Regions from separate parts of the Nocardiopsis mangrovi genome, predicted to be linked through region 3. Evidence: riboswitches for the same ligand, from Rfam matches in the RefSeq annotation. Region 3 holds a riboswitch; each other region holds the start of a gene.
What was found. Region 3 has a riboswitch for thiamine pyrophosphate ahead of thiD (bifunctional hydroxymethylpyrimidine kinase/phosphomethylpyrimidine kinase). Riboswitches for the same ligand answer to the same signal wherever they lie in the genome.
Positions count from the first base shown of each region.

Region 1: it holds a riboswitch for thiamine pyrophosphate, as region 3 does, so the genes downstream of both, ACFO4E_RS13670 (ECF transporter S component) here and thiD (bifunctional hydroxymethylpyrimidine kinase/phosphomethylpyrimidine kinase) in region 3, are expected to answer to the same signal.
Region 2: it holds a riboswitch for thiamine pyrophosphate, as region 3 does, so the genes downstream of both, thiO (glycine oxidase ThiO) here and thiD (bifunctional hydroxymethylpyrimidine kinase/phosphomethylpyrimidine kinase) in region 3, are expected to answer to the same signal.

Region 1 is NZ_JBHSFQ010000011.1:126,657-136,433, reverse strand. It holds gene ACFO4E_RS13690 (hypothetical protein) at 1-86, shown strand, start outside; gene ACFO4E_RS13685 (hypothetical protein) at 109-453, opposite strand; gene ACFO4E_RS13680 (DUF418 domain-containing protein) at 522-1,625, opposite strand; gene treS (maltose alpha-D-glucosyltransferase) at 1,802-3,523, opposite strand; TPP riboswitch at 3,740-3,847, shown strand; gene ACFO4E_RS13670 (ECF transporter S component) at 3,937-4,545, shown strand; gene ACFO4E_RS13665 (ABC transporter ATP-binding protein) at 4,542-6,116, shown strand; gene ACFO4E_RS13660 (energy-coupling factor transporter transmembrane component T) at 6,113-6,916, shown strand; gene ACFO4E_RS13655 (enoyl-CoA hydratase/isomerase family protein) at 6,992-7,780, shown strand; gene ACFO4E_RS13650 (YbaK/EbsC family protein) at 7,874-8,419, shown strand; gene ACFO4E_RS13645 (serine/threonine-protein kinase) at 8,881-9,777, shown strand, end outside.
Region 2 is NZ_JBHSFQ010000004.1:182,613-192,389, reverse strand. It holds gene ACFO4E_RS06610 (6-phosphofructokinase) at 1-935, opposite strand, end outside; gene glpK (glycerol kinase GlpK) at 1,219-2,697, shown strand; gene ACFO4E_RS06600 (response regulator) at 2,759-3,439, opposite strand; gene pknB (Stk1 family PASTA domain-containing Ser/Thr kinase) at 3,432-5,375, opposite strand; gene ACFO4E_RS06590 (thiazole synthase) at 5,471-6,277, opposite strand; gene thiS (sulfur carrier protein ThiS) at 6,280-6,480, opposite strand; gene thiO (glycine oxidase ThiO) at 6,477-7,607, opposite strand; TPP riboswitch at 7,692-7,801, opposite strand; gene ACFO4E_RS06575 (Rv2175c family DNA-binding protein) at 7,933-8,292, shown strand; gene thiE (thiamine phosphate synthase) at 8,359-9,009, shown strand; gene ACFO4E_RS06565 (NAD(P)H-binding protein) at 9,119-9,777, opposite strand, start outside.
Region 3 is NZ_JBHSFQ010000002.1:125,246-135,022, forward strand. It holds gene ACFO4E_RS02535 (glycosyltransferase) at 1-953, shown strand, start outside; gene ACFO4E_RS02540 (hypothetical protein) at 1,090-1,353, shown strand; gene ACFO4E_RS02545 (LysR family transcriptional regulator) at 1,350-2,312, opposite strand; gene ACFO4E_RS02550 (pyridoxal phosphate-dependent aminotransferase) at 2,449-3,732, shown strand; gene ACFO4E_RS02555 (DUF6457 domain-containing protein) at 4,033-4,284, shown strand; gene thiD (bifunctional hydroxymethylpyrimidine kinase/phosphomethylpyrimidine kinase) at 4,409-5,230, opposite strand; TPP riboswitch at 5,219-5,310, opposite strand; gene rocD (ornithine--oxo-acid transaminase) at 5,548-6,822, shown strand; gene ACFO4E_RS02570 (SGNH/GDSL hydrolase family protein) at 6,940-8,052, opposite strand; gene ACFO4E_RS02575 (acetoacetate--CoA ligase) at 8,435-9,777, shown strand, end outside.

The DNA of each region.
Region 1 (9,777 bases), on a different contig from region 3:
TCTATGTGTGGTCGGTCGACTCCCGGTACGCGGCGGTCTACGACGAGGTCGCCGCCTCCATGGACATCTCCGACTACAAGAAGTAGCGGGCGGGGCCCGGGGCCGGTGTCAGGCTCCGGTGGAGTGCCGCGTTCTGCGGCACGTCGGACAGGACGTGTCCGGGATGGGGTTCTCGGTGCCGCAGCAGCCGCAGTACCAGCTGTCGGTGCGGCGCCGGCCCAGCAGTACGTCGTCGAGCAGCACCCAGTCGACCCTGGCCTCGAACCGGGAGTTGAAGCGCCGCGGCAGCGGTGCGCCGCAGCTCCAGCAGTCCTCCAGGAAGTTCCGGTCGGCGTTGACCGTCACCTGGCATTCGGGGCAGAACGCGAACCACAGCAGCGCGTGGCCGTCGCTCCCGGCGGGCACGGCCACACGCACCCCGTACATGAACCTGCCTCGCTCTACGTTGTTCATGGTGACCGAGCGTAGAGGCGTGCAGGTCACGGCGTACGAGGCTTTCCCCAAGGCACCCGGAATGCGGGTTACGGCCGGGCCGCGGCGCCCTCCCGGCCGGTCTCCGGCTCCGGCGCGGCCGCGACCGCCGTCGGGACGACGGCCCACCAGGTGACGCAGCGCAGCATCCACTCCACCGGTCCGTGCCGGAAGCGGCGCAGCCAGAGCGTGCTCGCCAGCCACTGGGAGGCGAGGATGGCGGCGGATATCGCGAACAGGGCGCCCCACTGGTAGCGGTCGGCGAAGCCGAACGCCCACCCCGCGGCCAGGAGCAGCAGCGTGGCCGTGAGGTAGTTGGTCAGCGCCATGCGGCCCAGCGGCGCGAAGACCGCCTCCAGCCCGGTGCGCAGCGGTGTCCGCATGAGCAGGCACAGGCCGGTCGTGTAGACGCCCGCCAGCAGCAGCCCGGCGATCGCGCTCGCGTGGGAGAACCCGCTGCTCATGAGGTCGGTGCTCTGCCAGCCGAGGGCCGCCGCGGCCCCCACCGCCAGGACCCCGAACACGATCGCCACCTGCCCGGTGCGGTCGGCGAGGGCCTGCGGGACGCGGTAGCGGACGGCGGCCAGGCCCAGCAGCAGCATGCCGGGGATGAGCGCCAACCCGCCGGTGAACACCGTGACCCCCAGCACGGTCGCCGCGCCGGCGCCGGCCAGGATCAGCGGCCGCGGCAGGTAGCTGGCGGGCAGCAGGACCAGCAGTCCCAGCACGCCGTAGGGCGCCAGCGCCTCGCCCGGGTGCAGGGTGGCGTGCACGACGCCCAGCAGGAGCAGCGCCGCGAGCCGGCGCGCCAGCACCAGCCGGGGCCGGGCGCCGCGGGCCGCGGCGGAGCCCAGGAGCAGGGCGAACCCGATACCGAACAGGAACGCGAAGATCGGGAAGAACCGCTCGTTCACCAGCAGGAGCAGCGCCGTCTCGGCGAGATGGCGCTCCCGGTCCGGATCGAACGGCACGTTGTAGCCCATGTGGGTGACCGGCCCGAAATTGGCCAGCAGGATCCCGCACAGCGCGAACCCGCGGACCACGTCGAGCACGTCGATGCGGGACCCGCCGCCACCCGGCCGCGGCGACCGGCCCGCCTCGGGATCCGAGGGCGAGGCCGTCCACGCGGGCGGCCGTTTCCAGATGTGCTTCACGGGGGGCTCCGTACGTCGTCGGGGGCGACTGATGTGCAGCGCGACGCTACCGGGGCGGGGCGGGGTCGGGGATCGTCCGCTCGGCGGAATCCGGCCGGCCGTTTTCTCCGACGTTCGTCGGGGGCGGTGATACCAACGTCGAATCGGGCGCGCCGGTGGTGCGGCCGTACCGGCCCTCAGCCGGCAGGCAGCCGGAACCAGTAGAAGCCGTGGCCGGGCAGCGTCATCCGGTAGGGCGGCGTGCCGATGGCGGGGAAGCGCACCCCGCCCATGCACTCGACGGGGGCGACGCCGTCGAACCGGCCCAGGTCCAGCGCCGCCGGCTGGGGGAACCGCGAGAGGTTGTTGACGCACAGCATGCGGTCGTCGCCGTGCTCGCGCAGGAACGCGAACACGCCGGGGTTGCCGGTGTCGAGTTCGCTGAACGCGCCGGTCCCGAACACCGGGTGCCGCTTGCGGATCCGGATCATGTCGCGGGTCCAGTTCAGCAGCGATCCGGGGTGGTCGCGCTGGGCCTCGACGTTGAGCGCCTGGTAGCCGTGGATCGGGTCCATGATCAGCGGCAGGTACAGCCGGGCGGGGTCGCCGTGGGAGAAGCCGGCGTTGCGGCCGGCGGTCCACTGCATCGGCGTTCGTACGGAGTCGCGGTCGCCCAGCCAGATGTTGTCGCCCATGCCGATCTCGTCGCCGTAGTAGAGGACGGGGGAGCCCGGCAGCGACAGCAGCAGCGCGGTGAACAGCTCGATCTGGTTCCTGTTGTTGTCGAGCAGGGGCGCGAGCCGGCGGCGGATGCCCACGTTGGCGCGCATGCGCGGGTCCTTCGCGTACTCGGCGTACATGTAGTCGCGCTCGTCGTCCGTGACCATCTCCAGGGTCAGCTCGTCGTGGTTGCGCAGGAAGATGGCCCACTGGCAGCCCCGCGGGATCTCGGGGGTCTGCTCCAGGATCTCGGAGATGGGGCGCCGCTGCTCGCGGCTGACGGCCATGAACATCCGGGGCATGAGCGGGAAGTGGAAGTTCATATGGCATTCGTCGCCGCCGGACGCGAAGTCCCCGAAGTAGTCGACGACGTCGGCCGGCCACTGGTTGGCCTCGCTCAGCAGCACCCGGTCGGGGTAGAGGCGGTCGACCTCGGCGCGCACGCGCTTGAGGAAGTCGTGCGTCTCCCGGAGGTTCTCGCAGTTGGTGCCCTCGCGTTCGAAGAGGTAGGGCACCGCGTCGAGGCGGAATCCGTCGATGCCGAGGTCCAGCCAGAAGCGCAGCACCTCCAGGATGGCGTCCTGCACGTCGGGGTTCTCGAAGTTCAGGTCGGGCTGGTGGGCGAAGAACCGGTGCCAGTAGTACTGGCCGCGGCGCTCGTCGTAGGTCCAGTTGGAGGGCTCGGTGTCGACGAAGATGACGCGGGCGTCGTTGTAGCGGTCGGCGGAGTCCGACCACACGTAGAAGTCGCCGTAGGGGCCGGAGGGGTCCTCCCGTGACGCCGCGAACCACGGGTGCCGGTCGCTGGTGTGGTTCATGACCAGGTCGGTGATGACCCGGATCCCGCGCCGGTGGGCCTGCTCGACGAGGTCGACGAAGTCGGCGATGTGCCCGAACTCCGGGAGGATGCTCAGGTAGTCGGCGATGTCGTAGCCGCCGTCGCGCAGGGGGGATTCGTACAGCGGCAGCAGCCAGACGCAGTCGATCCCGAGCCATTCGAGGTAGTCGAGCTTGTCGATCAGCCCGCGCAGATCGCCGGTGCCGTCGCCGTTGGAGTCGTGGAACCCGCGGGTGAGCACCTCGTAGAAGACCGCGCTCTTGTACCAGTGGGGGTCGCGCGGGGCGGCCGAGGTGAAGGTGTCGGGCACGGCCGCCGGGTCCGCGCGGCCGGCGGCCCGTACCGGCTCGTGTGTGGCCACGGGGCATCCCCGCCTCTCGGTGCCGCGCCCGACCACGGGTGTCCGCGCGGGCTGGACGGATACGACACGTTCGCTACCCACGCTCCTGGCGGATGTGCCGTGCGCCGGCGGTGTCGGCGCCGGCGATCGGTGTGATCATCGTCACGTGAACGGCCGGCGGGCGGCCGGGAGCGGGGGTGCGCTTGACCCGGCGCCCGGCGCAACGGTCATAATGGGTGAAACCGACAGGGGAGCGCTACGGCGCTGAGAGTGCGGTCGCCGACCGCAGACCCTCACACACCTGATCTGGGTCATGCCAGCGAAGGAAGTCGTGGACCCGCCACCGGACCGTCCCCGGCGTGCACGCACGCCGCCGGACACCGGCCGGCGCTCTTGGCCTGGGCCCTCCGTTTCGCGACGCGAAGGGACACCCATTGAGTGACACCGCATCCGGCCCCGGCACCGGGACCCCCGCACCGGACCGGCCGCGCTACCGCACGGTGGACATCGTCGTCGCCGCGGTCCTGGGCGTCGCCTGCGGCGTGATCTTCTGGTTCTGGGGCATGCTCTGGGCCGCCACCGAACCCCTCTTCCTGTTCTTCCCGCCCGCACAGGCCGTCCTCTACGGGGTGTGGCTGCTTCCGGGCGTGCTGGGCGGGCTGATCATCCGCCGGCCCGGGGCGGCCGTGCTCACCTCGACCGCCGCCGCCGTCGTCTCGATGCTGCTGGGCACCCAGTGGGGCGTCGCGGTCGTCCTCGCCGGCTTCACCCAGGGGCTGCTGCCCGAACTCGTCTTCGCCGCCGGCCGCTACCGCCGCTGGGGCATGGTCACGGCGGTCCTCGCCGGCGCCGCGGCCGGGATCTCCCCGGCCATCTGGGACAACATCCGCTACTACCCCGAGCTGCCGCTGTCCTTCCAGGTGCCCTACGGGGTCATCGTCGTCCTCAGCGCCGCGCTCGTCGCCGGCGTCGGCGGGCGGCTGCTGACCACGGCGCTGGCCAAGGCCGGCGCGCTGACCCCCTTCCCGTCGGCCCAGGGGTGACGTCCCCCGAAGGCGCGCGCGTCGATCTGTCGGACTGGGGGTGGCGGCACGCGGGCCGCGGCGGATGGGCGCTGCGCGGCGTCGACCTCACCATCGAACCCGGCGAACGGGTCCTGCTGCTGGGCGCGTCCGGCGCGGGCAAGAGCACGCTGCTGCACGCCATGGCCGGGCTCACCGGCGAGAGCGGCGCCATCACCGGCGACACCGAGGGGAGCCTGCTCGTCGACGGGGCGCCGCCCGGCGGCGGGCGCGGCGGGATCGGGCTCGTCGGGCAGGACCCCGAGACCCAGCTCGTCATGGCGCGCGCGGGTGACGACGTCGCCTTCGGCCTGGAGAACCTCGGCGTGGCACGCGAGGACATCTGGCCGCGCGTGCACACCGCCCTCTCCGGGGTCGGCTTCCCCTACGGCGTCGGCCGCCCCACCGCGGCCCTTTCGGGCGGGGAGAAGCAGCGCCTGGTGGTGGCCGGGGCCCTCGCCATGCGCCCCCGCCTGCTGCTGCTGGACGAACCCACCGCCAACCTCGACCCCGAGGGCGCGGCGCTGGTCCGCGCGCTGCTCGCGGACCTGGCCGCCACGACCGAGGCCACCATGGTCCTGGTCGAGCACCGGGTCGCCGACGTCGTGGGCGGCGCCTCGGCGGCGACCGCCCTGGTGGACCGGGTCGTCGTGGTGGAACAGGGCGGCGGGGTGATCGCCGACGGCGCCCCGTGCGCGGTCTTCGCCGAACACGGCGAGCGCCTGGCCCGGCGGGGGGTGTGGATCCCCGGGCACGAGCCGGCGCCCCGGGTGGCCCCCGCGCCCGGCGGCGGAGCCCTCATCGAGGCGTCCGGGTGCACGGTGCGCGCCCCCGCGGGAATCGGCGTCGGGTCCGGGCGCGGATCGGAGCGGCGTACCCTGCTGCACGCCGCCGACGCCGAGGTCCGCGCCGGGACCGCCACCGCTCTGACCGGGCCCAACGGTGCGGGCAAGTCGACGCTGCTGATGCTGCTGGCGGGGCTGGCCCGGCCCGCCGCGGGAGCGGTGCTGCCGCGCGGCCGCCTCGCCGAGGGGGACCGCCGCCCGCTCGCCCGCTGGCCCGCGCGGACCCTGTCCCGGCACGTGGGGACGGTCTTCCAGCACGCGGAGGACCAGTTCGTCACCGGGACGGTCCGCGACGAGCTGCGCTTCGCCCCTTTGCGCGCCGGCGTGGGGGAGCGGGCGACCGCGGCATGGGTCGAGGAGCTGCTGGAGCGCCTGCGCCTGGGCGCGCTGGCCGACGTGCACCCGTTCACGCTCTCCGGCGGGGAGAAGCGGCGGCTGTCGGTCGCCACGGCCCTGAGCTCCGGGTCCGCCCACGCCCCCGATGTGCTGCTGCTCGACGAGCCGACGTTCGGCCAGGACACGCGGGCCTGGACCGAGCTGGTCGAGCTGCTGGCCGGCCTGCGCGCGCAGGGCCGGGCGGTGGTCATGTGCACTCACGACGAACCGCTGCTGCGCGCCCTCGCCGATACCGAGCTGCGCGTCGACGGCGGCCGTGTGGCGGCCCCCGCCGCGCCCGTCACCGAAGGCGCGGAAGGGGGAGAGGCGTGATCCGCTCAGCGGGCGAAGAGGTGCCGCGGCGGCCGCCCGCCCGGGATCCCGGCGGCGCCGCGCCCCCCGAGGAGCCCGATGCGCGGGCCTGGCTGGTCCGGGCCAACCCCGCGGCCAAGGTGGTCGCCGCGCTGGCGGTGGTCGCGGGCCTGGTCCCGGTCGTCGACCCCGTCACCAGCGGCGCCGTCCTGGCGGCCGCGGTGCTGGTGCTCCCGTTCGCCGGGCTGCAGCGGGGCCTGCTGCTCCCCTTGGGCCTGCCCCTGCTGCTCATGGGCGCGTCGATCGGGGTGGTGACCCTGCTGTTCGGCGACGGCGGCCCCGCCGCCGCGCTCGGAACGGCCGTGCGGCTCCTGGCGATCGCCCTGCCGGGCATGCTCGTCGGGCTGACCAGCGACCCCACCGAGCTGGCCGACGCCCTGGTGCAGAGGCTCAAGGTCCCGGAACGCCCCGCCCTGGGCGTGCTCGCGGCGGTGCGGCTGGTGCCGCTGCTCGCGGCGCAGTGGCGGATCCTCGGCCTGGCGCGCCGGGCCCGCGGGCTGGAGGCCGGACGCAACCCCGCCACCGCCCTGACCGTCTTCGCCGGCAAGGTGTTCGCCCTCCTGGTGCGGTCGATCCGCACGGGAACCCAGCTCGCGACGGCGATGGACGCGCGCTCCTTCGGGGGCGGCCGGCGCACCCATGCCCGGGTGAGCCGGTGGCGGGCGGCCGACACGGGCCTGCTGGCCGGCACCGCCGCCGTCCTGTGCGCGGCCCACGGCCTGTCCCTGGCGCTGGGGACGTGGACGCCGCTGTTCTCCTGACACCGCCGGGCCGCCGGCGTCCCGCGCGTGGTAAACAGCGGGGGAGGCGACGGCCATCGAGGAAGGCGGCGGGACATGGGTGGATTCGTGCGTGTGGAGACCGATCCGGACACACCGGCCGTCGCGGTCATCCGCCTGGACCGGCCGAAGATGAACGCGATCAGCGCGCGGGTGCAGGCCGAGATCGGCGCGGCGGCCGCTGAGGTCGGCGCCGACGACTCGGTGAGCGCGGTCGTGCTCTACGGCGGGGAGAAGGTGTTCGCCGCCGGGGCCGACGTCAAGGAGATGGCGGAGCTGGACTACGCCGCCATGGCCGGCTACTCCCGCGCGCTCCAGGACGCCCTCACCGCCGTCGCGCGCATCCCCAAGCCGGTGGTGGCGGCCATCACCGGCTACGCCCTGGGCGGCGGCTGCGAACTCGCCCTGTGCGCCGATTTCCGGGTGGCCGCCGATGACGCCAAGCTGGGCCAGCCCGAGATCCTGCTGGGGGTGATCCCCGGGGCCGGCGGCACCCAGCGCCTGCCCCGCCTCATCGGGCCGGCCCGCGCCAAGGACCTGATCTACTCCGGCCGCCACGTGGGCGCCGAGGAGGCGCTGGCGATCGGCCTGGTCGACTCCGTCGTCCCGGCGGCCGAGGTCTACGCCGCGGCGGTCCGGACGGCGGCGCGCTACGCCGGCGGGCCGGCGATCGCGCTGCGCGCGGCCAAGCAGGCCATCGACAGCGGGCTGGAGACCGACCTGGCCACGGGCCTGGAGATCGAGCGGCAGCACTTCGCCGCCCTGTTCGCCACCGAGGACCAGAAGACGGGGATGCGCAGCTTCGCCGAGCAGGGGCCGGGCAAGGCCCGCTTCTCCGGCAGGTAGCCGGGACCGGGCAGCGGGGCGCGAGCACGGGCCGGCCGGTCCCCGTCCCGGCCCCGCCGGCACACCCATCGACATTCACGAGGAGACACCGATATGTGGGGACTGGACACCCACCCCGCCACCGAACGCCGCGACCTGCTCGCCGCACCCGTCGCTGAGGCGCTGGAGCGGTGGAAGACGGCGGCGCCCGCCGCCGACCCGCTGGTCGCCGAGATCGACCCCGGACTCGCCGACACCGCGAACTGCTGCGCCGCCTACGGCATCCCGCTGGACGCGTCGGCGAACTGCGTGGTGATCTCCGCCAAGCGGGGCGGGACGGCGCGGATGGCGGCCTGCGTGGTCCTGGCGAGCACCCGTGCGGACGTCAACGGGGTCGCGCGGCGCCACCTGGAGGCTCGCAAGGCGTCGTTCGCCCGGCAGGAGGACGCGGTCGCGCAGGCCGGCATGGAGTACGGCGGGATCACCCCCGTGGGGCTGCCGGCCGACTGGCCGATCCTGGTGGACGGGGCGGTGGCGCGGACCCCCCACGCGGTGATCGGCAGCGGACTGCGCGCGTCCAAGCTCGTGGTCTCCGGCGCCGCGCTCGCCGAGCTGCCGGGTGCGGTGGTCGTCGAGGGCCTCGGGGTGCCCGCGCCCTGAGGGTTCCTCAGTGGGACCCGGGTTCTTCCCGGGTCCTGCGGCCGGTTCCGGCCCCGGTTCGGGGCGCCGCGGCCCCGCGCACCCGGCCAGGCGGCAGGCGGTTTCGGCCCGCGCCGGTGGGCGCGCGCCGGTCCCAGGGGGCGGCGCGCGGGGGATCCGGCGGAACCGCGCCCCCGCTTTTTCCGTCATACTCATGTGGTCGCTCGGAACGTGCCGGACGGCAATCACGGACACCGGCCCGGTGGGCTTCGGCTCAGGCGCGGGCGGGCGTCCGATGAGCGTTGCATCAAGGGGCGCGCCCCGGTGGTCTCACACCGCCGCGGCGGGCACTCGACAGGTCGCTGTGGAGATCACGACACAAAGGAACCGGCCGGGCGCCGGGCTCCGGCGGAGGTCCCGGCCATCCCCGGCCGATAGGCTGTTGCGGTGGGTGTGCGGGGTTTTGAGGGGATGAATTCGCTATGGCAATGACGGCAGGTTTCCCCGAGGACGAGGGGCTGCCGGAGCGCATCGGCCCGTACATGATCCGCCGCAGAATCGGCCGGGGCGGAATGGGCGTTGTGTACCAAGCCGTAGACCCGCGGCAGGACCGGCTGGTCGCGATCAAGGTGTTGCGCTCCGAAGTGGCCGGCGACCACATCGCGCGTGCCCGGCTCGCCCGCGAGGTCGAGACCATGCGCCGCGTGCAGAGCAGCAACGTCGCCGGGGTCATCGACGCCGACATCTCCGCCGAGCTCCCCTGGGTCGTCACCGAGTACATCCCGGGCCCCACGCTCGACTCCACGGTCACCGACCACGGCCCCCTGCGCGGGCGGGCCCTGACCCGGTTCGTCTCCGGGCTGGCGCGGGCGATCGGCGCCATCCACGAGGCCGACGTCATCCACCGCGACCTCAAGCCCGGCAACGTCATCATCTCCAACGGCGAGCCGATCGTCATCGACTTCGGCATCGCCCACGCCGTCGACGGCGCGAAGCTGACCCAGACCGGCACGTTCGTGGGCACGCCCAGCTACCTGTCGCCCGAGGTCATCGAGGGCACCGACCTCGGCTCGGCCACCGACATCCACGCCTGGGGCGCGACCGTCGCCTTCGCCGCCACGGGCCACGCGCCCTATGGGGCGGGCTCCTTCGAGGTCATCTTCTTCCGCATCCTCAACGGCGAGATCAACCTCGACGGCATGCCCGAAGCGCTGAAGCCGCTGGTGCTGTCCGCCGTCTCCCGCGACATGTCGGCACGGCCCACCGCGCGCGGGCTGCTCGCCGAGACCGGGCGCCTCAACCTCGACCTGCCCTGGACCGAGGACGCCTCCGCCTATTCCGGCAGCGGGCTGACCGGCCACCACACCGTGCAGGCCGCG
Region 2 (9,777 bases), on a different contig from region 3:
TCGGTGCCCTGGAGCGCGACCATCTTGCCGTAGTCCTGGGCGTGCACGGCCTCGATGGCGTTGACGCCCAGGCGGGTGGCCAGGACGCGGTCGAAGGCCGAGGGGGTGCCGCCGCGCTGCACGTGGCCCAGGACGACCGAGCGGGCCTCCTTGCCGGTGCGCCTCTCGATCTCCTCGGAGAGGCGCTGGCCGATGCCGCCCAGGCGCACGTGCCCGAAGGAGTCGGTCTCGCCGTGGGACAGCTCCATCTGGCCGTCCTTGGGGTGCGCCCCTTCGGCGACAACGAGGATCGGGGCGTACTTGGTGGTGAAGCGGCTCTCGACGTGGGCGACGACCTCGTCGATGTCGAACGGGCGCTCGGGGATGAGGATGACGTTGGCGCCCGCCGCCATGCCGGAGTGCAGGGCGATCCAGCCCGCGTGGCGGCCCATGACCTCCACGACCAGCGCGCGGTGGTGGGACTCCGCGGTGGTGTGCAGCCGGTCGATCGCCTCGGTGGCGATGTTGACCGCGGTGTCGAACCCGAAGGTGAAGTCGGTCGCGTTGAGGTCGTTGTCGATCGTCTTGGGCACGCCCACGACGTTGACGTCGCGCTCGTGCAGCTGGGTGGCGACGCCGAGGGTGTCCTCGCCGCCGATCGCCACCAGGGCGTCGATGCCCAGCGCCGCCATGTTGTCCTTGACGCGCTCGACCCCGCCGTCGATCTTCATGAGGTTGGTGCGGGAGGAGCCGAGGATCGTGCCGCCGCGCGGCAGGATGCCGCTGACCGCGGCGCGGTCCAGGGGCATGGTGTCGCCCTCAAGGGGCCCGCGCCAGCCGTCGCGGAAGCCGACGAACTCGTACCCGTAGTCCTTGATGCCCTTGCGGACGACCGCGCGGATGACCGCGTTCAGCCCCGGGCAGTCGCCGCCGCCGGTCAGCACCCCGACTCGCATGCGTGTACTCCTCGAATCCCGTGAAAAATCCCGAAATGGCCAATGCTGCGGCGCCCGTGGGCGCCGTACGGGTGGCCGGCCCCGCCGCAATCGTGACCGCCGCGATCACCGTGAGGGCGGCGATGTGACAGGGGTCACGAAAAGTGGGCCGTGGCGATTGTGAGCCGGTCATCCGCGGGGTAGGTCCCACGCATGGCGGCCCGGAGCGGAGCTGGTGGCACTTCCGTCTCACGCCGTCCACATGGTCTAGACCATAGTCGTCCAACCCAGCGGAGGCCAACCCATGTCCGTGCTCACCATCGATGCCGGAACCACCGGTGTCACCGCCCTCGTCGTCAGTGAGAACGGCGAAGTGGTCGCGCGTGGCTACCAGGAGTTCTCCCAGCACTACCCCCGGACCGGATGGGTCGAGCACGTCCCCGAGGAGATCTGGCAGGCCACCCTCGCCGCCTGCCAGAGCGCCCTGGACTCCACCGACGACGCCCCGACCTGCATCGGGATCACCAACCAGCGTGAGACCGCCGTCCTGTGGAACCGCAGACGCGCGAGCTCACCCCGCAGGGCGATCGTATGGCAGGACCGGCGCACCGCCGACATCTGCACCGAGCTGCGCGACGCCGGCCACGAGGACCGGGTCGCCGACATCACCGGCCTGCGCCTGGACCCCTACTTCACGGCGACCAAGCTCACCTGGATCCAGCGTAACGACCGGCGCGCCTGGAGCGGGGTGGAATCCGGCGACGTCGCCATCGGGACCGTCGACTCCTACATCATCGCCCGCCTCACCGGCGGCAAGCGGCACGTCACCGACGCCTCCAACGCCTCGCGCACGCTCCTGTTCGACCTGCGAGCCGGGACCTGGTCCGACGAGATGTGCGAGCTGTTCGGGGTCCCCCGCACGGCGCTGCCCGAGGTCGTCCCCTCCTACGGTGTCGTGGCGGAGTCCGAGCCCGACGACTTCCTCGGGCTGCGGCTGCCCATCGCCGGAATCGCCGGCGACCAGCAGGCCGCCATGTTCGGCCAGAACTGCTACACCCCCGGGTCCTCCAAGTGCACCTACGGAACGGGGTCCTTCATCCTGGTCAACACGGGCGCGGAGCCGGTTGCCCCGCAACAGGGCCTGCTCAGCACGGTCCTGTGGCAGCACCCCGACGGCCGGCTCGAATACGCGCTCGAAGGATCCATCTTCGTCACCGGCGCGGCCGTGCAGTGGCTGCGCGACGGCCTGGGGCTCATCGACAGCGCCCCGCAGTCGGAGGCGCTGGCCGCCAGCGTCGAGGACTCCGGCGGAGTGGTCTTCGTCCCCGCCCTCACCGGCCTGGGCGCGCCCGACTGGGACCCCTACGCGCGCGGGGCGATCTTCGGCATCACCCGCGGCACCGGCCGCGCCCACCTGGCCCGCGCCACGCTGGACGCCATCGCCTTCGAGGTGCGCGACGTGGTCGAGGCCATGGCCCGCGCGTCAGGGACCGAGCTGCCCGAACTGCGCGTGGACGGCGGCGCGTCGGCCAACGACCTGCTCTGCCACATCCAGGCCGACCAGCTCGGGGTGAGCGTGGCCCGCCCCCAGATCCAGGAGACCACGGCGCTGGGCGCCGCGTTCCTGGCCGGGCTGGGGACCGGTGTGTGGGGCTCCACGGACGACCTGGCGCACACCTGGAAGCTCGACCGGCGCTTCGAGCCGCGGCACCGCGACGACGCCGCCCACCGCCGCTGGCGGGTCGCGGTGGAGCGGTCCAAGGGCTGGGCCGGCCTGGAGTGAGCGGCGGCGCCCGGCCGGGAGGGGGACGGCGCCGCGGCGCGCCCTTGGCGGCGCCGGACGCTCAGTCGTCCAGGCCCTGGTCGATGGCGTAGCGCACCAGCTCGACCCGGTTGTGCAGCTGGAGCTTGCTGAGCGTGTTCTGCACGTGGTTCTGCACGGTGCGGTGGGAGAGGGTCAGCCTCGCGGCGATCTGCTTGTAGCCCAGCCCTTTGGCGACCAGGCGCAGCACCTCGGTCTCGCGCGGGGTGAGGGCGGGGGCGGCCGGGGCCGCCGCGGGGGAGGGCGCGGACGCGAGCCGCCGGAACTCGCCCAGCACCAGCCCGGCCAGCCCCGGGGTGAAGACGGCGTCGCCCCCGTGCACGCTGCGCACCGCGTCGAGCAGTTCGTCGCGGCCCGCGGACTTCACCAGGTAGCCGGTCGCGCCCGCCTTCACCGCGTCCAGCACGTCGCCGTGCTCGCCGCTGGCGGACAGGATGAGGACGCGCGGGGGGCGACCGGGCAGCGCCAGCAGCCGCCGGGTCACCTCGACGCCGCTCATGTCGGGCAGCTGGAGGTCGACCACGGCCACCGTGGGGCGCGCGGCCGGTGCGACGGCCACGGCCTTGCGGCCGTCGCCGGCGGTGGCCACCACCTCCAGCCCGGCCTCGGCGAGGTCGCGGGCGACGGCGTCGCGCCACATCGGGTGGTCGTCGACCACCATGACCCGGATCGCGCCGCCGGCCCCGCCGGCGGGGTCAGTCATCGTCGCCCCGGCCGTTGCCGTTGCCGTTGCCGTTGTTCCCGTTCCCGTTGTTCCCGTTCCCTCGGTCGTCGCCGTTGCCGAACGGGGTCACGAACAGCTCGACCTCCGTGCCGCTCTCGACCTCGCCCTGCGGGCTGAAGCCCGCGACGCGGTCGCCGCCCAGCGGTGCGGTGACCGTCACGGTCAGGCCCAGCTCCTCCAGCCGCTCCTGCGCGGCCGCCACCGACAGGCCGGTGACGTCGGGCACCTCGATGCGGTCGGGGCCCGAGGAGACGGTCAGTGTGACGGCGTCGCCGCGGCCGACGTTGCCGCCCGGGCCCGGATCCTGCGAGATGACCCGGCCGGCCTCGACGTCGTCGCTGGGCTCCTGGGCGATGTCGACGCCCAGGCCCCTGTCGCGCAGCGCCTGGGTCGCCTCCTCCTCCGTTCGGCCCTCGACGTCGGGCGCGCCGAAGCCGGTGCTGAGCGTGAGGGTGACCGATGCGGCGCGGTCGGCGTCGCTCCCCGGCTCGGGGTCGGAGGAGACCACCGCGCCGACCGGTTCGTCCTCCGAGGACGCCTCCTCCAGTTCGATGTCGGAGAACCCGGCGCCCTCCAGGGTGTCGCGGGCGTCGTCGGCGCTGAGGCCGACCACCTCGGGCATCGCGATGGTCTGCGGTCCCCGCGACAGGAAGACGGTGACGGTTCCGTCGGGCTCGATGCGGTCGTCGACCTCGGGGTCGGCTCCGGCGACCTCCCCCTCGTCGGCGGCGTCGCTGAAGATCCCCCGGTCGTCGACCTCCATGCGCAGCCCGCTGTCGGCCAGCACGTCGGCCGCGGTCTCCTCGTCCAGCCCGATCACGTCGGGGACGGTCTCGAAGCGCCCGATCAGCAGCCACCAGCCGAAGACGAGCACCGCCACCGCCATGGCGCCGCCGGCGAGGACGAGGAGGTGCTTGCGCTCCAAGGGGCGGTCGTCGGCGCGCCGCTCCGGCTCGGCGATGTCGTCGAGGTCGACCACGAGGGTGGCGTTGCCGCCGGCCGGAGCGGCCGGGGCCTGCGCGTCCACGCGGGGCGCGGTCGCGGCGGCCGCGCCGCCGTCGTCCGGCATGTCCTTCATGACCTCGGACATCCCGGCGAGGTACTGGGCGGCGTCGCCGGGGCGGTACCGCGGATCGCGCTCGGTGGCCTTGGTGACCAGGACGTCGACCGCGGGGCCGATGCCCGGCACGACGGTCGAGGGCCGCGGGACGTCGACGTTGACGTGCTGGTAGGCGACGGCGATGGGGGTCTCGCCGGTGTGCGGCTGCTCGCCGGTGATCAGCTCGTAGAGCATGATGCCGGCCGCGTACACGTCGGTGCGCGCGTCGGCGGTGCCGCGCTCGATCTGCTCGGGCGCCAGATAGGCGGCGGTGCCCATGAGCGTGCCGGTCTTGGTCATGGCCTGCTGCGCGGACTCCACCAGCCGGGCCAGCCCGAAGTCGGCGACCTTCACCTGCCCGTCCGCGGTGAGCAGGACGTTCTCGGGCTTGACGTCGCGGTGCACCATGCCCGCGCGGTGCGCGGCGCCCAGCGCGGCCAGCACCGGCGCCATGATCTTCAGGGCCGCGTGCGGCGCCAGGCGCCCGCGCTCGCTGAGGAGGTCGCGCAGGGTGCGGCCGGGCACGTACTCCATGGCGAGGTACACGTGGCCCTGGTCGGTGCCCTGGTCGTACACCTGCACCACATTGGGGTGGGAGAGCCGGGCGACGGAGTGCGCCTCGTTGATGAAGCGGCGCACGAACGTGGGGTCCTCGGCCAGGGACGCGTGCATCACCTTGCACGCCACCCGGCGGTCCAGTCGCAGGTCGTGGGCGACGTAAACGGTCGCCATGCCGCCGCTCGCGATGCGCCCCTCGATGAAGTAGCGATGGTCGAGGGTCGCACCGACGAGTGAGTCCGCAGTCGTCATGTCCACGCCGCCGAGTGTAATGGGGGAGCGGCCCCCACGCCGGTCCGCGCCCGGCGCGCGGCGGCCGAACCCAATGTGAACTGCGGTGATGTCCCGCCGCGTCACTCCACCGATGGTGACGATGCGTGGGCATACCGGCGCACCGGGATACGGCCCGCGCGCCGCGCGGCGCGCCCCGCGGCGACCGCGTCGCGCATGGCGGCGGCCATGAGCACGGGGTCCTGGGCGCGGGTGACCGCGGTCGCCAGCATGACGGCGTCGCACCCCAGCTCCATGGCGAGCGCCGCCTCGCTGGCGGTGCCGATCCCGGCGTCGATGATCACCGGGACGCCGGCCTCCTCCACGATCAGCTCGATGTTGTGCGGGTTGCGGATGCCCAGACCCGACCCGATCGGCGCGCCCAGCGGCATGACGGCGGCGCAGCCCACCTGTTCGAGCCGGCGCGCGAGCACCGGGTCGTCGTTGGTGTAGGGGAGCACCGTGAAACCGTCGTCGACCAGGAGCTCGGCGGCGTCCAGCAGCTCCACCGGGTCGGGCAGCAGGGTGCGCTCGTCGGCCACGACCTCCAGCTTGATCCAGTCGGTCTCCAGCGCCTCGCGGGCCAGGCGGGCGGTGCGGAGCGCCTCGGCGGCGGTGAAGCACCCGGCGGTGTTGGGCAGCGGGCGGATGCCGTTGCGCCGCAGCACGTCCCAGACCGAGCCCTGCGCGCCGGGGGAGACCCGGCGCAGCGCCACGGTGGTCAGCTCGGTGCCCGAGGCGATCAGCGCGTCCTCCAGGACGCGCATCGACGGCGCCCCGCCGGTTCCGGTGATGAGCCGCGAGGAGAACTCGCTCCCGGCGATGACGAGCGGGTCGGCGGCGGGGCGGGACGCCGGTGCGGCGGCCGGGTCGCCGATGTCGGTGGTCATGGTCAGCCTCCCTGGACGGCGGTCAGGACGTCCACACGGTCGTTCTCGGCGACGAGGGTGCGCGGCCAGGCCGCGCGGGGGACGACCTCGTCGTTGACCGCGGCCGCCACGCCCCCCTGGGCATCGGTGAGGGAGCCGACGATGTCGGCCACGGTGCTGCGGGGCGCCACCGGGGTGGGCCGCCCGTTGATGATCACGTTCACGTGCGTGCCTCGCTTCCATCGGGGCCGCCGTCGGCGGCGAAGAGCCGGGCGTAGCCGGGCAGGCCCCCGCCCGCCAGCACGTCGGCCAGCGCGTCGCCGGTGGCGGGGGCGAACAGGACGCCGTGCCGGTGGTGGCCCACGGCGAGGTGCAGGCCCGGGAGCCCGGTGGGGCCCAGCAGCGGTGCGTTGCCGGGCGAGCCGGGGCGCAGCCCGACGCAGATCTCGGCGACCTCCAGCTCCTCGACCCCGGGGACCAGGGTGTGGGCGTCGCGCAGCAGCTCCCACATCCCGCCCGCGGTCGGCCGCAGGTCGGCGCCCATCTCCTCCTGGGTGGCGCCCACGACCACCTCTCCGCTGTCGCGGGGGACCAGGTAGACGGGGGCGCCCCGGACCAGGCCGCGTACGGTGCGCGTGACGACGGGCGCGGCACCGGAGGGCGTGCGCAGCCGCAGCAGCTGGCCCTTGACCGGGCGCAGCGGCGGGACGGCGCCGTCGGGCAGCCCGCCGATCTCCGGCGTCCACACCCCCGCCGCCAGGACGACCTGGTCGGCGAGCAGCTCGCCGCCGCCGGCGAGGAGCACGCCGGCGGCCCGGCCGCGGGAGGTGAGCAGGCTCGCCGCCCGGTCGCGGACGCGCTGGGCGCCGCGCCGCCGGGCCGCGGCCGCCAGGGCGGCGGTGAGCAGGCGGGGGTCGACGGAGTGGTCGTCGGGGGCCAGGACGCCGCCGCGCACCGACGGGGCGAGCATCGGCTCCAGCCTGCGGCACGCGCGGCCCGTCAGCCGTTCGGCGGCCAGCCCCAGGCGGGCCTGGAGCTCCGCGAGCTCGCTCAGCCGGGCGAGGTCGTCGGTGTCGTAGGCGACCTGGAGGGTGCCGCCGGTCCGGTAGCCCGCGTGCAGGCCGGAGTCGCGCTCCAGCTCCTCGACGAACGCGGGATAGCGGTCGCGCGAGAGCGCGCCGAACCGCATCAGCGCCTCCTCGCCGAACACGGCCTCGCCGGCCGGGGTCAGCATGCCCGCCGCGACCCCGGACGCGGCGCCCGGGGTCGAATCGGGGGCGACGACGGTGACGTGCAGGCCGCGCCGGGCCGCCCGCCAGGCGACGGCGAGCCCGATCACGCCCGCGCCCACGACGAGGACTTCGCAGGGGCCGGGCGCGGGAGGCGCCGGAGGGGACGGGGACGGTGGTGAGAACGGGGACGGGGGTGTCGTGCGCACGGCTCCGCTGCCACTCCCTTCGCCGGTATGACCCGGATCAGGTTCTTGCGGTCGGAGGCTCGCCGCCTCCCTCTCAGCCGGTCCCACCGGCTCCCGCGGGGATCGTTGCTCGCGGCCAATCCTAGGGCCCCGCCTCCGGCGCCGGGCGACCGCCCTCCCGCGACGGGCCCGCTACGCCGGAAGCGATAAGGCCGGAGGGCCTGGTTTGGCGCACCCGGAACTGTGGGACATTGGCTGCGTGACAGAGAACGACCACACCATCGATTCCCTGGTCGGCGACTGGTTGACCCTGAAGGAAGCGGCGAAGGCGCTGAACATCAGCCCGAACCGGGTGAAGCAGTACATCGGCGACCACAAGCTGCTGGGGGTCCGCCGCAAGGGCGAGACCGTGGTCCCCGCGGCCTTCATCGCCGGCGGCGACATCGTCAAGGGCCTGCCGGGGACCCTCACGCTCCTCGCCGACTGCGGATTCGCCACCGACGAGGCGCTGACCTGGATGTTCACTCCGGACGACACCCTCCCGGGGGCGCCCATCGAAGCGCTGATCGCCAACCGCGGCACCGAGGTCCGCCGCCGCGCCCAGGCCATGGCGTTCTGACGGCCCGCCCCACCGCTGCCGGGCCCGCCTCGGGCGCGGGAACGGGCGCGCACTAGCCTGGGGCGGGTGAACACGAGCCCGCGCCGCCGCCTGGCCGATGCCCGCCTGTACCTGTGCACCGACGCCCGCCGCGAACGGGGCGACCTCGCGTCCTTCCTCGACGCCGCCCTGGCGGGCGGCGTCGACATCGTGCAGCTCCGCGACAAGTCGCTGGAGGCGCGGGAGGAGCTGGCGGCGCTCGCGACCGTGCGCGAAGCCTGCGAACGCCACGGCGCGCTGCTGGCGGTCAACGACCGGGCCGACATCGCCCGCGCCGCCGGCGCCGACGTGCTCCACCTGGGCCAGCGGGACCTGCCCGTGCCCTTCGCCCGCGAGATCATCGGCGACGGCCCGCTGATCGGCCGGTCCAACAACAACGCCGCCTCGGCCGCCGCGTCGGCGGCCGAGGACGGAGTGGACTACTACTGCGTCGGCCCCACCTGGGCCACGCCGACCAAGCCCGGCCGCCCCGCGGCCGGGCTGCCGCTGGTCCGGACGGCCGCGGAGCTGCCGGGCGGGCGCCCGTGGTTCGCCATCGGCGGCATCGACCTGGACAACCTGGACCGGGTCCTGGACGCCGGCGCGCGCCGCGTGGTCGTCGTGCGCGCCATCACCGAGGCCCCCGACCCCCGCGCCGCGGCCGCCGCGTTCACCCGGCGCCTGCGGGCCGCGGTCTGAGCCCCATTTCGACAGAGCGGGCGCGGCGCCTTGCCCGCAGCGGCGGCGGACGCCGCGCACGGAACCGGCCGCCGCGGTCCGGATCGGGCCGTCGCCGCCCGCTCGGGGTTCAGGGGTTGATGCGGCTCAGCGCGCTGGGGTGCTTGCGCAGGTAGCCCTCGATCGTCTGGGCGGGGTGGCCGGTCAGATCGGGGACAGCGGGGGAGACGACGTCCATCTCGCCCGCGGCGATGGCGGCGTAGGAACTGGCCCAGCCCTCGACGGCCCACTCCGGGGCGCCCGACGGCCGGCGCGACTCCAGCGCCTCGTCCCAGGTCTCCGGGACGTAGCGGACGACCTTCCCGGTGAGCGTGGACAGCCGTTCCACGGTCTCTCCCAGGCTGACGGCCTCGGGCCCGGTCAGGTCGTAGGTGCGTCCGTCGTGCTCCTGTTGCCCGAGCAGCACGGCGACCGCCGCGTCGGCGACGTCGTCGCGCGACACCCACGCGATCCGGCCCTGCCCGGCCGGGCCGCGGATCACGCCGTGCTCGTCGGCCCAGTCGGGCAGCAGGTCCAGGTAGAGGCTCGGCCGCAGGAAGGTGTGCTCCACGCCCGTGGAGCGGATGTGGGCCTCGGTGTAGAAGTGGTCGCGGGCGAAGGTGAACGTGGCGGCCGGCGCGGCGGAGAGGAAGGACAGGTAGACGATCCGGCTCACGCCCGCCGCCACCGCGGCGTCGACCGCGCTGATGTGCTGGTCGATCCGGTCGGCGGCCTCGATGGCCGAGACCA
Region 3 (9,777 bases):
TCACCATCAACCGGGCGGTCGTCCGGTGCGGCAGGCTCTCCGGCACGCCCGTGGTCCTCACCAACCACTTCATGCCGGACAACCTGTTCGCCCACGCGCACATCCCGGCCCCGCTGCACGACATGGTGGGCGGCCTCGCGTGGCGCGACATGGTGCGGGTGGCCCACGAGGCCGACTACGTCACCACGCCCACCCAGAGGGCGGCCGACCTGCTGGCCGGCAAGGGGTTCGGGCGGCCGGTCGAAGCGGTCTCCTGCGGCATCGACCTGGACCGGTTCCACCCGCGCGGCGCCGAGCGCTCCAAGGCGCGCGCCCGGTTCGGCCTGCCCGACCGCGAGACCATCGTGTTCGTGGGGCGGCTCGACGAGGAGAAGCGGATCGACGAGATCGTCCGCGCGCTGCCGCGCGTGCTCAACCACCGCGACCTCCAACTGGCGCTGGTCGGCACGGGGCAGCGCGAGGGGGAGCTGCGCGCGCTCGCCGCGAGCCTCGGGGTCGCCGACCGCGTCCACTTCCTCGGGTTCGTGCCCGACGAGGACCTGCCCCTCGCCTACGTCGCCGCGGACCTGTTCGCCATCGCCGGCGTGGCCGAGCTCCAGAGCATCGCGACGCTGGAGGCGATGTCGACCGGGCTGCCGGTCGTGGCGGCCGACGCGATGGCGCTGCCGCACCTGGTCGAGCAGGGGGTCAACGGCTACCTGTTCCGGCCGGGCGACGTCGCGGAGCTGACCGCCCGGCTGCTCGACGTACTGGGCGCCGGAGAGCAGCGCCGCGCCGCGATGGGCGAGGCCAGCCGGCGTATGGCGCTGACGCACGACCACCGCCGCTCCCTCGACCGGTTCGAGGAGATCTACGCCGAGGTGCGGCCGGCGCGCCTCACGGGCGTCCCGCGCCGCAGCCCCGCACCGGGTACCCCGGCGGCACGGCGCAGGTACCCCGTGGCGGCCGCCTGACCGGTGCCGGATACGCCGCATTTTCCGGATCCTTTGCGCCATGGGTGGGTGATACCTGAGATGCGGCGGATAGACGCCCGGTGTGTGGTTCGTGGGAACAGGACGGACGAGGGCGGCGGCATACGCGGACAGCGTCGTGGCGCGGCTCAGGCATGCCGAGTCGGAGGCCGAGCGGTTCGCCGCCTCGGCGATGGCGCACCGTGAGGCGCACTCCGAACTCGACCGGCGCGTTCAGACCCTGGAGGCCGAGTTGGCCGCTCTGCGGCACGAACGGCTCCAGCTCTGCGCGCAGTGGTTCGACGCCCGTGACGACCGCGACCGCCATCAGCACGTCGCGCGGCGCATGCGCCGCAAGCTCGGCCGTCTGCGGCGGCGCGCCCCGCTCGCCGACCCCGGCTAACCGGGGTCGACGGCGCCGTCGGCGGCCCGCCGCAGCGTGTCGCCCAATGTGCTTCGCACCTCGGCCGCCGCCGCGTCCAGAGCGCGCAGTGTCACCGTGATCGCCGGCCGCCGGATGCTGGTCGCCCGGACCAAGGCGTAGATCTCGCGCGCCGGGACCCCGTGCGGCAGCCGCCGGAAGGCGAGGCCGGGCGCGCCGGCGGTCAGGGCCAGAGCGGGCACCGCGGCGATCCCGATCCCCCGCGCGACCAGGCTCAGGATGGTGCCCGGCCCCTCGAACTCCCAGGCGGCCGCGGGTGCGCCGCCGACATCGTCGAGCAGGCGGTCGGTGGCGGCCCGGGACGGCTCGCCGTGCGGCGCCGCGATCCACGCCTCGTCCCGCAGCCCGTGCAGGTCGACCGGGCGGTTCGGGTCGGCCAGCGGGTGGTCGGCGGGGACCGCGAGGACCATGGGGTCGTGCAGCAGGTGGAAGTGGCGCAGCTTGCCGGCCCCGCTGTCGGGCCGCCGTCCCGACCAGTCGTCGACGAGGGCGATGTCGGCCTCACCGGTGCCGACCTGGCGGCTGCCGGTGCCCTCCATGGTCTGGCGCAGGACCAGCTGCATCCCCTCGTGCGCGCGCAGGCTCTGGGCCAGCAGCGGCGCGAACGCCACCGCGGCGGTCGGGAACGCCGCGACGGTGACCCGGCCCAGCGCGACGCCGGACTGGGCGGCCAGCACGGATTCGGCGGCCTCGACCATGGCCAGGATCTGGTCGGCGTGCACCGCGAGCAGCCGCCCGCCGTCGGTCAGCTCCGCGCTGCGGGCGGTGCGGTCGAGGAGCGCGATCCCCGCCTCGCGCTCGAGCGCGGACAGCTGCTGCGAGACCGCGGAAGGCGTGTAGCCGAGGGCTTTGGCGGTGGCCGCGATCGTGCCCTGGTCGGCGAACTCCTTGAGGATCTGCAAACGGCGGAGATCAAGCATAAGAACAGCTTATGCCTTCCATCGCAAAGACTCGCTTGTACTTATGGGGCGAACTGGGCAGGGTGAAGGTGAAAGGTCGGCGACAAGCCCGCTGGCCTGCACGTTCTTCTTGGATGCTTCCGGAGTTGATCAACTCATGCCTGTCACCGTGTCCGCGACCCTGGCTGTCAACGAGGCACTGACCGAGCAGCGCCGCCGTGGCGTGCGCGTCCTGCCGCTGGGGTTCGGCGAGGCCGGTCTGCCCGTGCACCCCGCGATGCGCGAGGCCCTGTCCGCGGGGGGTGACAGGAACGCCTACGGGCCGGTGGCGGGAAGCCCGGAGCTGCGCGAGGCCGCCGCCGGGTACTGGACGCGCCGGGGCCTGCCCACCGATCCCGACCTCGTGGTCGCCGGTCCGGGCAGCAAGCCGCTCCTCTACAGCCTGCTGCTGAGCATCGGCGGCGACGTCGCCATCGCCGCCCCCAGCTGGGTCAGCTACGCCGCGCAGGCCCAGCTCGCCGGCCACCGCGCGATCAAGGTCGCCACGCCGCCCGGTGAGGGCGGGGTGCCGCGCCCCGATCAGCTCGCCGCGGCCGTCACCCGCGCCCGCGCACGCGGGCGCGACGTCCGCTCCGTCATCCTCACCACGCCCGACAACCCCACGGGGACGGTGGCGTCCGAGGCGACCGTGCGGCGCGTGGCCGAGGTCGCCCGCGAGCTCGACCTGTTCATCATCTCCGATGAGATCTACCGCGACCTCGTGCACGACCTCACGACCACCGTGCACAGCGCCGCCGGGTTCGCGCCGGAGCGGACCGTCATCACCACCGGGCTCAGCAAGAACCTGGCGCTGGGCGGCTGGCGGCTGGGCGTCGCCCGGCTCCCCGAGGGCGAGACCGGCCGGCGGCTGCGCGCCGACCTGCTCGGGGTCGCCAGCGAGATCTGGTCCAGCCCGGCCGGCCCCGTGCAGCAGGCCGGAGCGCTCGCCTTCGCCGAACCCGCCGAACTCACCGCGCACATCGCCCGCAGCCGCCGGCTGCACGGCCTGGTCGCACGGGCGGTCGCGGGCCGGTTCGCGGCGGCCGGGGCGACGCTCGCCGCACCGCAGGCGGCGTTCTACCTCTACCCCGACTTCGAGCCGCACCGGGAGCGCCTGGCCGCCGTCCACGGGGTCACCACGGGCCGCGCGCTCACCGGCCTGCTCCTGAAGAGCTACGGGATGGGCGTGTTACCGGCGGCGGAGTTCGGGGAGTCCGCCAGGGCCCTGCGGATGCGCGTCGCCACGAGCCTGCTCTACGGCGAGACCGCCGACCAGCGCCACGAGTCCTTGGCCGCCGACGACCCCCTCGCACTGTCGTGGATCCGCGCGCACCTCGACCGCCTCGACGAGATCCTCGCCGATCTCGGCACCGGAGCACAGGCCGGATCCCCCGCCGCGTAGCAGGCAGCGGGCCCGCGCCGGGTCACGGGGGGGAGGAGAAGCGGCACCGGTCATCGCGGAAGGGCCGGTCCCGCTCCCCTGTCGCGCAACAGTATCGGCAGGCGCCCCGCCGCTGCCACGCGGGGGCGAGGACCCGCCGCCGGCGGGGCGGCCCGCCGGTCCGGACCGTAGGATCGCTGACCACCGGGCCCCGCCGCGCAAGGGGTCCCCGGGAGCAGGGCGGCCGCCGCCGGCCGCGTAGCGTACGGCTCACCGGCGGCGCCCGGTCCCTTCCGGCCACGACGACCTACGGAGCACTCCATGACCCTCGTCGAATGGGCGAAGCTCGCCTCCGCCGAACTCGAACTCCCCGAGCGGCTCGACCCCTCCGACGTCAAGCTGATCCTCGACCTCGCCAAGGACGCCGCCCACTCGGTGGCCCGCCCGGCGGCGCCGCTCACGGCCTACCTGCTGGGCATCGCGGTCGGCCGCGGCGCCGACCCCGCCCAGGCCGCAGCGGCACTCAGCGCCCTCGCTCTCGCCCAGGCTCCGGAGGAGCCCGCCGACTCCTGACGCGTCGCCGGCGGGGCGGCGGAGCCGGCGCGACCCCGCGCTCTCCGGGGGCGCGACTCCCCGTCCCGCCCGGCCGCCGCGAGCGCGACGCACCGGCCGGCGCCGGCCGGTGCCCCGGTCGTGTTCACCCGCGCGCCCCGGTGGGCCACCAGGCGTGGAAGTGGTGGACCGGCCCGGTCCCGTGCCCGGCGTCGAGGGCGTCGGCGTGCCGCAGCGCGGCGGTCAGGTAGGTTTTGGCGTCGCGTACGGCGGCGTCGAAGCCGGGCCGCTGCGGGCGCAGGGCGGCGATCGCCGACGACAGCGTGCAGCCCGTGCCGTGGGTGTTGCGGGTGGCGACGCGCTCGGCCGTGAACACCTGCGGGGCCGCGTCCGCCGCCACGAGCAGGTCGGTGCTGGTGTCCCCGCCGAGGTGGCCGCCTTTGAGCAGCACCCGCCGCGCGCCCAGGTCCAGCAGCCGGCCGGCCTGAGCGCGCATCGCGTCGAGGTCGCCCGCCTCGTCCTCGCCCAAGAGCGCGGCGGCCTCGGGCAGGTTGGGGGTGACCAGGTCGGCGCGCGGCAGCAGCTCGGAGCGGACCACGTCGATCGCCTCGGCCGCCAGCAGCCGGTCGCCGCTCTTGGCCACCATCACCGGGTCCAGGACCACATGGGGGAGCCGGTGGGTGTCGATGGCCTTGGCGACGGCGCCGATCACCTCCGGGGTGGCCAGCATGCCGATCTTGACCGCGTCGACCCGGGCGTCGGCGAGCAGCGTGTCGAGCTGGAGGGCCACGAAGTCGGCGGGGACCTCCTGCACACCGGCCACCCCGGTGGTCGACTGGGCGGTCAGGGCGGTGATGACCGTCATGCCGTATCCGCCGAGGGCGGAGAACGTCTTGAGATCGGCCTGGACCCCCGCGCCGCCGCTGGGGTCGCTGCCGGCGATGGACAAGATGTTGTGACTGCTCACGGGCGTTCCTTCGCTAGTACGAGCTAGATCAGGTTCGACGGGTGTGTTCTCAGCCGTTTCCGGCACCCCGCGCCTTGGCGTGCCCCCAATCTCTCACGCCCGCCCCGCCGCTTTCGACCCCCTAGCCCCATCGCGGGGACGCCGACAAGGGCGGAAACCGCCAAGCCCGCCGCTCGGCGGGTCATGGCCGGCCACCCTTGCGACCCCCGGGTGCCGTCTGTTCTCCTGCTGGAGGCCGCCCGAGCGGGCGCTTTGTGCGTGATCCGAGCGGGTATCCACTGATCGACGACGATCAAGGGCGATCGAAGGGAACCTGGATGAGCGACACCCGCGGTCTGGGCCGGCGCGACGGCGGCGATCCCGCCGGACCCGCCATCTCCACCTCCGAGCACATCGGACTCGCCGACACCCACTCGGCACACAACTACAACCCGCTGCCCGTCGTGATCGCCGAAGGCGACGGGGCCTGGGTCACCGACGTCGAGGGGCGCCGCCTCCTCGACTGCCTGGCCGGCTACTCGGCGATGAACTTCGGCCACCGCAACCCCGACCTGCTCGCGGCTGCCCACCACCAGCTGGACCGCATCACGCTGACCAGCCGCGCCTTCTACAACGACCAGTTCGCGCCGTTCGTCACCTCTCTCGCCGACCTGGTCGGCAAGGAGCAGGTGCTGCCCATGAACACGGGCGCCGAGGCGGTCGAGACCGGGATCAAACTCGCCCGGCGCTGGGCCTACGACGTCAAGGGGGTCCCCGACGGCCAGGCCACGATCGTGGTCGCGGGAGGCAACTTCCACGGCCGCACCACCACCATCATCTCCTTCTCCGAAGACCCCGACGCCTATGGCGGGTTCGGGCCCTACACCCCGGGGTTCCGCGTCGTGCCCTACGGGGACGCGGTGGCCGTCGCCGACGCGATCGACGCCACCACGGCCGCGGTCCTCATCGAACCCGTCCAGGGCGAGGCGGGGGTCATCGTGCCGCCGCCCGACTACCTGCCGCGGGTGCGCGAGATCTGCGACGAGCAACGGGTGCTGTTCATCGCCGACGAGGTGCAGTCGGGGCTGGGCCGCACGGGCACGGTGCGGGCCTGCGAGCACACCGGGGTCGTCCCCGACGTGTACCTGTTCGGCAAGGCGCTGGGCGGCGGGATCCTTCCGGTCTCCGCCGTGGTCGCCGACGCCGACGTGCTCGACGTCATCCGGCCCGGGCAGCACGGCAGCACGTTCGGCGGCAACCCCCTCGCCGGCGCCATGGGCCGGACCGTGGTGCGGATGCTCAAGGACGGCCCGTACCTGGAGAACGCCCGCCGGCTCGGCGAGGTGCTGCGGACCCGCCTCAAGGAGTACGTCGGCAACGGCGTGGTGGCCGCCCGCAGCATCGGGCTGTGGGCGGGCATCGACGTCGACGAGTCCCTCGCCGGGGGACGGGAGCTGTGCGAGCGGCTCCTCGCCCGGGGCGTGCTGGTCAAGGACACCCACGGGTCCACGATCCGGCTGTCGCCGCCGCTGATCATCTCCGAGGACGACCTCAACTGGGGCCTGGACCAGCTCGGCGCGGTCCTGGCCGAACTCCGGGCGGAACGCGCCTGACCGGCTTCCCGGGGCGGAGGAACCCCTCCGTCCCGGGGGCGCGCTCCCCCTCGGCCCGCTGTGGGCCGCCACGGGGACGGTCCGCCTCCGGCGCGGCCCCTGCCGGGGCGCGGGAGGTCAGTCGATCTCGGCGGCGAGGACGTCGGGACTCGCGTTGTCGACGGTGGAGCGGGTGGCGTAGAGCCGGCGGTCGGGGCCGGCGTCGATCTGCGCACGCACGCGCTCCGCGAGGGCGTCCTGCCCCGCCGCGGTGGGGTGGAAGGTGCTCCGGTCGATCGAGACCCCGCTGGTGAGGTCGCGCAGCAGGACGCCGTTGAGCCACGCCTCCTCCGTGCCGACCTCGTGCCCGTTGAGCGCGGTGAAGACGTCGACGTATTCGACGCTGCCCACCTCGCCGTCCTCGGTGATCTCGGCGTCGGCCTCGTCGACGGCGTCGGACACCTGCCCGTTGAACCGCTCCAGGGTGTCGTTCAACCACTCCTGGTCATTGGCGTTGAGCGTGTAGTACATGCCGTCGGGATCGGCCGGGAACAGCCGCGGGTAGCCCACCACCAGCATGCGGGCATCGGGGGCGCGGTCGCGGATCTCGCCGACCAGGTCGGTGAAGGTGGCGTCGAACAGCCGCATCCGGCGCTCGATGTCGGACTCCTGGTCCTTGCACGCGGTGGTGTCCACCAGCGGCAGCCGGACCATGCAGGTGCGCAGGACCGAGGTGAAGCCGAGGTCGTTGCCGCCGATGCCGATGGTGACCAGCGAGGTGTGCTCGGTCACCCGGTCGATCTGGGAGTCGGTCGAGCCCAGTTCGTCGAGCATCGCGTGGCCCCGCTGGCTGCTGCACGCGTAGAACCCGAGTTCCCCCGCGAAGTCGTAGGCCGCGGCGACCGTCTCGGGGTAGGCGTTGGCCGACCGCCAGCACCCGCCGGTGACGGCGGTCTCGGCCGCGTAGTCGTCGGCGCCGTCGCCTGAGGAGTAGGAGTCGCCCAGCGCGGCGTAGTGGCCCCACGTGGCGGCGGCTTCGGGATCGAGCCGCAGGCGCCAGTCGGGGTCTCCGGGCCGCGGGCCGGGCGGGCCGGAATCGGGGCACCCGGCGCCCGTGGTCCGGCACCAGGCGTCGACCACGCCGTCGCGCGTGGCGGGCACGGCGAGGACGACGGCGCAGAGGACCGCGAGTACGACGGCGGCGGCGCCCAGCAGCCGTATCCGCCCGTTGCCATCCGTTCCGCGCACCATCCCGTCCGCCTCTCGCTCTCCGGCGTCGCCGCCCTGGCGGTTCCATCCCCAGATCGCAGATTACCCGCAGGGGACCCGGAACCGGACGATCGAAAGCGACACGCTCGGGGCCGGGGCCGGCCATCCGCGGCCTCTGAGCGCGCCTGCGGGGCGCCGGCGGTGGCTGGACCGAGGAGCGGTGTGCGACCGGGGGCCGAGGGGGTACGCCGCGACGAGGGAAGCCTCCGCCTTGAGGCGCCCCCGCAGGCCGGGCGGGAAGCACGCCCCGTCGGGCGGGGGCCGAGACGGGTGTTGTTAGATGATGGTCGTCACATCCGCACGGGCCGGGACGGCGACCCATCCGCGTGTGCCCGCCGTGCCGGGGAATTCAGGAGGCGCGAGAATGTCGGAGCGGACACAGCCACCGGTGCTCTGGGAACCCGGCGCGGAGCGGCGCGAGCGCGCCGCGGTCACCGCGTTCGCGCGGTGGGCGGGCGAGCACAAGGGGGCGCCGGCGGCGGCCGTCGACGACTACCACGCGCTGTGGCGCTGGTCGGTGACCGACCTCGACGGTTTCTGGTCCGGCATCTGGGACTACTACGGCGTGCGCTCCGACACCCCCTACGAGACCGTGCTCGCCGACGACGCGATGCCGGGGGCGCGCTGGTTCCCGGGCGCGACCGTGAACTACGCGCGGCACATCTTCGCCGGGAAGGACGACGACACCGTCGCCATCCGGCACGCCTCCGAGCTGCGCGTCCTCGGCGAGTGGACCTGGGGGGAGCTGCGCCGCCGCACCGCCGCCATCGCCACGGGCCTGCGCCACCTGGGCGTGGGCCCCGGCGACCGGGTGGTGGGCTACCTGCCCAACATCGCCGAGACCGTCGCGGCCTTCCTGGCCTGCGCGTCGATCGGCGCGGTGTGGTCGTCGTGCTCGCCCGACTTCGGCGTGCGCAGCGTCATCGACCGCTTCTCCCAGATCGAGCCGAAGGTGCTGCTCGCGGTCGACGGCTACCGCTACGGCGGCAAGGACTTCGACCGGACCGGCGTGGTCGCCCGGCTGCGCGATGAGCTGCCCACGCTGGAGCACACCGTGGTGCTCTCCTACCTCGGTGCCGCGGGCCCGGTCGAGGGCGCGCTGTCCTGGGAGGAGCTCGAAGCGGCGGGAGAGGGCGCGGAGTCCGTCTTCGAGCCGCTGCCCTTCGACCACCCGCTGTGGGTGCTCTACTCCTCGGGGACCACCGGCCTGCCCAAGGCGATCGTGCACGGGCACGGGGGCATCCTGCTGGAACAGCTGAAGAACCTCGGCCTGCACCTGGACGCCCAGAGCGACGACCGGGTGTTCTGGTTCACCACCACCGGCTGGATGATGTGGAACTTCCTGGTCAGCGTGTTGCTGACCAAGTCCTCCATCGTCCTGTTCGACGGCAACCCCGGCCACCCCGACCTCGGGACGCTGTGGGACCTCGCCGAGCGCGCCGGGGTGACGGTCTTCGGTACCAGCGCCGGCTATCTGACGACCTGTATGAAGGAGGACGTGCACCCCGCCGAGGGCCGGGACCTGTCGAGGCTGCACGCCATCGGCTCCACCGGCTCCCCGCTGAGCCCCGAGGGCTTCGACTGGTGCTACCGCGAGTTCGGCGACCGCCTGTGGCTGTTCTCCACCAGCGGGGGCACCGACATCTGCTCCTGCCTGGTCGGCGGCGTACCCACGCTGCCCGTCCACGAGGGCGAGATCCAGGCGCC